Regions from separate parts of the Streptosporangium sp. NBC_01810 genome, predicted to be linked through region 2. Evidence: riboswitches for the same ligand, from Rfam matches in the RefSeq annotation. Region 2 holds a riboswitch; the other holds the start of a gene.
The links. A riboswitch is a leader RNA that binds a small molecule or an ion and turns the genes downstream of it on or off. The one in region 2 is predicted to bind glycine.

Region 1: linked by a shared signal. The riboswitch ahead of gcvP (aminomethyl-transferring glycine dehydrogenase) and the one ahead of gcvT (glycine cleavage system aminomethyltransferase GcvT) in region 2 are both predicted to bind glycine.

What each region holds. Positions count from the first base shown of each region.
Region 1 covers NZ_CP109070.1:3,168,105-3,171,501, forward strand. Annotated here, with positions in the region: gene gcvP (aminomethyl-transferring glycine dehydrogenase) at 1-1,382, opposite strand, end outside; glycine riboswitch at 1,563-1,654, opposite strand; gene OIE13_RS14160 (MerR family transcriptional regulator) at 1,670-2,290, opposite strand; gene OIE13_RS14165 (bifunctional nuclease family protein) at 2,435-2,905, opposite strand; gene ftsR (transcriptional regulator FtsR) at 2,985-3,397, opposite strand, start outside.
Region 2 covers NZ_CP109070.1:5,214,856-5,218,252, reverse strand. Annotated here, with positions in the region: gene gcvH (glycine cleavage system protein GcvH) at 1-209, opposite strand, end outside; gene gcvT (glycine cleavage system aminomethyltransferase GcvT) at 206-1,297, opposite strand; glycine riboswitch at 1,338-1,422, opposite strand; glycine riboswitch at 1,425-1,523, opposite strand; gene OIE13_RS23080 (gamma-glutamyl-gamma-aminobutyrate hydrolase family protein) at 1,602-2,297, opposite strand; gene OIE13_RS23075 (3-oxoacyl-ACP reductase) at 2,417-3,181, opposite strand; gene OIE13_RS23070 (aldehyde dehydrogenase family protein) at 3,187-3,397, opposite strand, start outside.

The DNA.
Region 1 (3,397 bases), 2.0 Mb from region 2:
AGCGCGCCGGGCAGCGCGTCGTGCGCGGCGGCGTCCAGGTCTGCCAGCACCGTGCCGCTGACCTCGAAGGCGGCCAGGACCTGCTCCAGGTGGAGGACCTCGGTCCTCTCGTCGCAGGTGACGCCCACGTGGTCGGCGTCGACCAGGCGCAGGTTGACCCCGTTCTCCCGGGCCGCGGCGACGACCTCGGCGGCACGCCCGGGCACGTGGGCGAGCACGGTGTCGAAGAAGGTGTCGTGTACCACCTCGACGCCGCCCTGGCGCAGGCCCTCGGCGAGCACGACGGCGTACCGGTGGATGCGGCGGCCGATCCTGCGCAGGCCCTCGGGGCCGTGGTAGACGGCGTACATGCCGGCGATCACGGCGAGCAGCACCTGCGCGGTGCAGATGTTGCTGGTGGCCTTCTCGCGACGGATGTGCTGCTCGCGGGTCTGGAGCGCGAGCCGGTAGGCGGGACGCCCCTCGACGTCCTGGGAGACGCCGACCAGGCGGCCGGGCAGCTGGCGCTGGAGACCTTCGCGGACCGCCATGTAGGCGGCGTGGGGGCCGCCGAAGCCGAGGGGGACGCCGAAGCGCTGCGAGGAGCCGACCGCGATGTCGGCGCCGAGCTCGCCCGGCGCGGCCAGGAGGGTGAGGGCGAGCAGGTCGGCGGCGGCGACCACCTGGGCACCTCGTGCGTGGGCGGCGTCGGCGATGGCGCGGAAGTCGCGGACCCTGCCGCTGGCGCCGGGGTACTGCACGAGCACTCCGAAGCACTCGGGGAGCCCCCCGGTGAAGTCGCTCTCGACCAGCTCTATGCCGAGCGGCTCGGCACGGGTGCGCAGCACCGCCTTGGTCTGCGGCAGCGCGTCGGCGTCGACCACGAACACCTTCGACGGGGTGCGGCCCGCGCGGCGGGCCAGGGTCATCGCCTCGGCCGCGGCGGTGGCCTCGTCCAGCAGGGAGGCCCCCGCGACGTCGAGGGCGGTCAGGTCGGAGACGACGGTCTGGAAGTTGATCAGGGCCTCCAGCCGGCCCTGGGAGATCTCCGGCTGGTAGGGCGTGTACGCGGTGTACCAGCCCGGGTTCTCCAGGAGGTTGCGGCGGATGACACCCGGGGTGATCGTGTCGTGGTAGCCCAGGCCGATCATCGAGGTGAGGACGGTGTTGCGCCCGGCGAGGACCCGCAGCTCGGCGAGAGCCTCGGACTCCCCCGCCGCCGGGGGCAGGCCCAGCCGGGTGAAGGAGCGGATCGCCTCGGGCACGGCCACCGCGACCAGATCGGCGACGGAGGCGAATCCGACCGCCTCCAGCATGCGGGTCTGGCCGGCGTCGTCGGGTCCGATGTGACGGGTCGCGAACGGCGGGGGGACGAGCTCGCTGAGCGATGGCAGATCGGTCATGGGAAGCCTCTCAGGGCGGGGTGGAGACCGGCGCTGGGCGCGGGCGTATGCCGGGTCTCCCCCTCTGTCATCACGACTGTCATCACGTGGTCGCGACCTGAGAGCTTCACCTGCCCTTGCCGGGAGGCTTGCACCGTCGGTGAGACGCACCTGGCGGGCGCGCCTGCTTTCCAGAGTTGCCTCGTCCGTGCGGTACAGGGTGCCTGAGAGATTCCGGGGAGGTTGCTCCTTCGGCGCCCCGATCGTGCCGGGGTCTCTCCCGCACAGGGTCAGTGGCGAGTCCGAGTTTACCCGGTTCGTCGTACTCGGCGACGGCGGGCCAACTCATCGGCCTGATGATCGTCTAAAGGGCCCCCGCCCAACTCCGCGCGTTCGCCGGGAAGATCCGCAAGAGAGCCCTCCACCTCCTGCCACACCCGTCCCAGCGCGATACCGAAGACTCCCTGGCCACCCTGGAGCAGATCGATGACCTCGTCGGGCGAGGTGCACTCGTAGACGCTCACCCCGTCGCTCATCAGGGTGATCTGGGCCAGATCGTTGACACCCCGCTCCCGCAGGTGCTGCACGGCGATGCGGATCTGCTGAAGGGAGACGCCGGTGTCGAGAAGGCGCTTGACAACCTTGAGGACCAGAATGTCACGGAAGCCGTACAGCCGCTGGGAACCGGAGCCGTGGGCCGCTCTCACGGTGGGTTCGACCAGGCCGGTGCGCGCCCAGTAGTCGAGTTGCCGGTAGGTGATTCCGGCCGCCGAACAGGCCGTCGGCCCCCTGTAGCCGATGTCGGCGGGCACTTTCACCGGTTGCCCGTCGAACAGCAGACCCTCTTCACCCGCGCGCTGACGTGCCGACTGGCGCCGTTCCGGGTCATCCTGGTCGGCGTTTCTACCCTCGCCGCTGCTGACCGCCACGCGGACCTCCGGCTTTCTCTCATCCCACGGCCTGATCTGGGGGTTTACGCATGACCGCGGGTTTCACTTGCACCGTAGGACTGGGGCCAAGTCCAGTCAACGACCCCACCCGGCGCGTCGTGAAGCGTAAATGCACCGAAATTCCTACCCCGCGCGGCCGAAGTCCTCGGGCGTGATCGTGTCAAGGAACTCCCTGAACTTCTCCACCTCGTCCTCCTGGTCGTCGGGGATGATGACCCCCGCCTCCCGGACCACATCCTCACTCGCGAAGATACGTGCGCCGGTACGAAGTGCCAAGGCGATCGAGTCGGAAGGCCGCGCGCTCACCTCGACCCCGTTCGAGAACACGAGATCCGCGAAGAAGATGCCATCGCGTAAAGCGACGATGTTGACAGTGCTCAACCTGACTCCGAGTCCTTCGAGCACGTCCCGGAACAGGTCATGGGTGAGTGGCCGAGGTGGTGGTTCCTCGGCCTGGGCCATGGCGATCGCCGTGGCTTCCGTCATGCCGATCCAGATAGGTAGGTAACGCTCCCCATGCGTCTCTTTCAACAAGACGATCGGCTGGTTGGAGGGCATCTCAACTCGAACGCCCACGACCTCCATCTGCAACACGGGCTGCTCCGTCTTCGCTGGATTCCGACCGGTTTGTTCAACGTAACACCCGTAGAGGTACGAGTGCCTGGTCAGGCTCTCACCGGCCCAGTGCCCCACGGACTCCGGAACGCAACAGTGAGGCGTGCAATTCCAGCATCAGGCCGGAAATCTCCCTCGCCGTCTCGTCTGCCTGGTCGATCGCGCCGGGGCCGCGACGGCGCAGCAGCGGGGCGACGGCCTGCTCCACCAGCCCCGCCTCGCGTTCCGCGGCGGCCTTGACCGCCCGCAGGTGGCGGGCGCGCAAGCCGAAGGCGGCCAGGGCTCCGACGCTGCGGGCCACGATCAGCGCCTCGGCGTCGTAGTAGCGGGCCACGGCGGCCAGGAGACCGTAGTCCTCCAGCTCCGTGAGGGTCTCCTCGTCGAGCTCGGCGGCGGCGAGGAACTCCTCACGGGTGAGGCGGACCTCGGGGGGCGCGTCGTCGGGGACGGCGCGTGGCCGGGCGGCCGGAC
Region 2 (3,397 bases):
TCACTGACCGACTTGGTCGACTCGACCTCGCCGATGGCGTCACCGGTGGCGATCGACGCGCCGACCTCGGGTACCTGCACGTAGACCACGTCGCCCAGCGCTTCGGCGGCGTAGGCGGTGATGCCCACGGTGAGGGTCAGGCCGTCGTCGACGCCGCCGATCCACTCGTGTTCCTTGGTGTAGTGCAGATTCTCGGGAATGCTGCTCATTTTTTCCTCCTGTAGAAAGGCAGTTCGACGACCTCGACCGGCTCGCGGCTGCCCCGGATGTCGACGGCCAGTCCTGACGACAGGCCGCTGTCCACGTAGGCCATGGCGATGGGCCTGCCCAGTGTCTGGGAGGGCGCCCCGCTGGTGACCTCCCCGACGACCGTGCCGTCACCGGCGACCACCACCGGATACCCGTGCCGGGGCACCCTGCGGCCGCGTCCGACCAGGCCGACCAGACGACGGGCCGGCGGGACGTCCCTGAACGGTTCGAGGGCGGCCCGGCCGACGAAGTCGCCCGGCTTGTCAAACCTCACCACACGGCCGAGCCCGGCGTCGAACGGAGTGAGGTCCGCCGAGAGCTCGTTGCCGTAGAGCGGCATGCCCGCCTCCAGGCGGAGGGTGTCGCGCGCGGACAGACCTGCGGGGATCAGCCCATGCGGTGCGCCCGCCTCGATGAGGGCGGACCAGAGGGACTCCGCCGCCGAGGCCGCGACGAACAGCTCGAAGCCGTCCTCGCCGGTGTATCCGGTGCGGGCGACGAGGGCCTCGTGTCCGGCCACGACGGCGGGCAGGCCCGCGTAGTACCCGAGCCCGTCCAGGTCGGCGTCGGTGAGGGCGCTCAGGATCTCCACCGAGCGCGGTCCCTGGACCGCGACCAGCGCGTACTCCTCGGAGCGGTCCTGCACCGCGGCGTCGAAGTCCTTGGCGCGCTCGATCAGCTCGGCGGCCACCCGGGGGTAGTTGGAGGCGTTGGCGACGACCATGAACTCTTCGGGGGCCAGCCGGTAGACGATCAGGTCGTCCAGCACGCCGCCCCCGGCGTCGACGATCATCGTGTAGCGGGCGCGGCCGGGTGCCAGCGCGGAGAGGTGGCCGACCAGCGCGTAGTCGAGGGCCTCGGCGGCCTGCGGGCCGGTCACGAGGATCTCCCCCATGTGGGAGAGGTCGAACAGGCCCGCCGCCTGGCGGACCGCGTTGTGCTCGGCGGACTCGCTGCCGTAGCGGAGCGGCATCAGCCAGCCCGCGAAGTCGGTCAGCGTCGCGCCGAGGGACTCGTGCACGCCGCGCAGCGGCGTAGGTCGGGACATGTTCGCACCTCAGACAAGGGACAGATGAGATCATCCTCCCCCTCTGTCATTGGTGCCTGAGAGTTTCATCCGGGTTTTACCGGACTTTCACCTTCGGCGAGGTCGTGGGACCTGCTTTCCAGAGGCACCTACCCGCACGGTCCTTTGCCTTGAGAGGTTCGCGGGGAGGGCTTGCTCCTTCAGGGGTCCTGGCCTGGATGTCAGGACACTCTCCCGCGCGGGGTTCATCGGTGTCGCTGGCCAGCCTAACCGCCCGCACCGGCCGAGCGAAATCCCCAGGCGCGCACCGGCCTTCACGAATCACTCAGCGGCGGGCGTGCCGGACCAGTGCCTCGAACAGGGCCGACTCGTCGTCGGTCTCCGGGTGCCACTGGACGGCGAGGGCGAACGGATGATCCTCCACCTCCACGGCCTCCACCGTGCCGTCCTCGGCGTGGCCGGTCACGATCAGGCCATCAGCGAGCAGGTCAACGGCCTGATGGTGGTAGTGGGCCACGTCCACGGTCTCGGTTCCGAAGACCTTCGAGGTCAGGCTGCCGGGGGCGAGCCGCACCGGCATCCTGCCGTAGCCGCCGGGGGCCGGGGCGTGCCCCTGGTGGCCCACCACGTCGGGCAGGTGCTGGTGGAGGCCGCCGCCAAGGGCGACGTTCAGGATCTGCATGCCCCTGCAGATGCCGAGGAAGGGCAGGTCCCGCTCCAGCGCCGCCCGGACCAGTCCCAGTTCGGCGTCGTCGCGGAACGGCCGGACGTAGCCGGTCCGCTCGTGCGGCTCCTGCCCGTACCGTTCCGGGCCGACGTCCCCGCCGCCGGCCAGGATCAGCCCGTCCAGGCGGTTCACGAGCGCCGCGGGGTCACCCGCGGGCGGCAGGATCACCGGCTGCCCGCCCGCGCGGGCCACGTGGTCGACGTAGTCGTACGGCAGGAGCGCGGTGTTCGTCTCCCAGACCGTGAACCTCGCGGGCTCGACGTAGCAGGTGATGCCGATGACGGGACGGGACATGGTCTCCTTCTCGCGCGGACGCCGGGATGTGGGGTGACACCCCACGTCCCGGCACGTTATCGGGGCCGAGGTATGGCCTGGGCAAAACCGGCCGGGGAACGGTCAGAGTCGGGGAACGCTCAGAGCGGCGTGACATAGGCGCCCGAGATGCCGCCGTCCACCAGGAACTCCGAGCCGGTGATGAAGCTCGCGTCGTCCGAGGCGAGGAACGCCACCGCGGCGGCGATCTCGGTCGCCTCGGCGAAGCGGCCGATCGGGATGTGCACCAGGCGGCGCCGAGCCCGCTCGGGGTCCTTGGCGAACAGCTCCTGCAGCAGCGGGGTGTTGACCGGGCCGGGGCAGAGCGCGTTGACCCGGATGCCCTCGCGGGCGAACTGCACGCCCAGCTCGCGCGACATCGCCAGCACCCCGCCCTTGGAGGCGGTGTAGGAGATCTGGCTGGTCGCCGAGCCCATCACCGCCACGAACGACGCGGTGTTGATGATCGACCCCTTGCCCTGCCGCCGCATGTACGGGATGGCGTGCTTGCAGCACAGATAGACGGAGGTGAGGTTGACCTCCTGGACCCGGCGCCAGGCGTCGATGCCGGTCTCCAGGATCGAGTCGTCCTCCGGCGGTGAGATGCCCGCGTTGTTGAACGCGATGTCCACGCTGCCGTAGCTGTCGAACGCGGTCTGGAACATTCGGACGACGTCGTCCTCGCTGGTCACGTCGGCCTTCACGAAAAGCCCGCCGACCTCGGCCGCGGCCGCCGCGCCGGTCGTCTCGTCCAGGTCCACGCACACGACGCGGGCGCCCTCCTCGGCGAACCGGCGCGCGGTGGCCAGGCCGATCCCGCTACCGGCGCCGGTGATGACGGCCACCCGGTCCTGCAAACGCAGCATCGCTTCTACTCCTCGGAAATGAAGACGTTCTTGGTCTCGGTGAACGCTGACAGGGCGTCGGGTCCCAGTTCACGACCGAGGCCCGACTGCTTGAAACCGCCGAACGGGGTCCAGTAGCGGACGCTCGAATGCGAGTTGACGCTCAGGTTGCCCGCCTCGACGGCCCTGGCCACCCGGAGCGCCCGGCCGACGTCACGGGTCCAGATGGACCCGCTC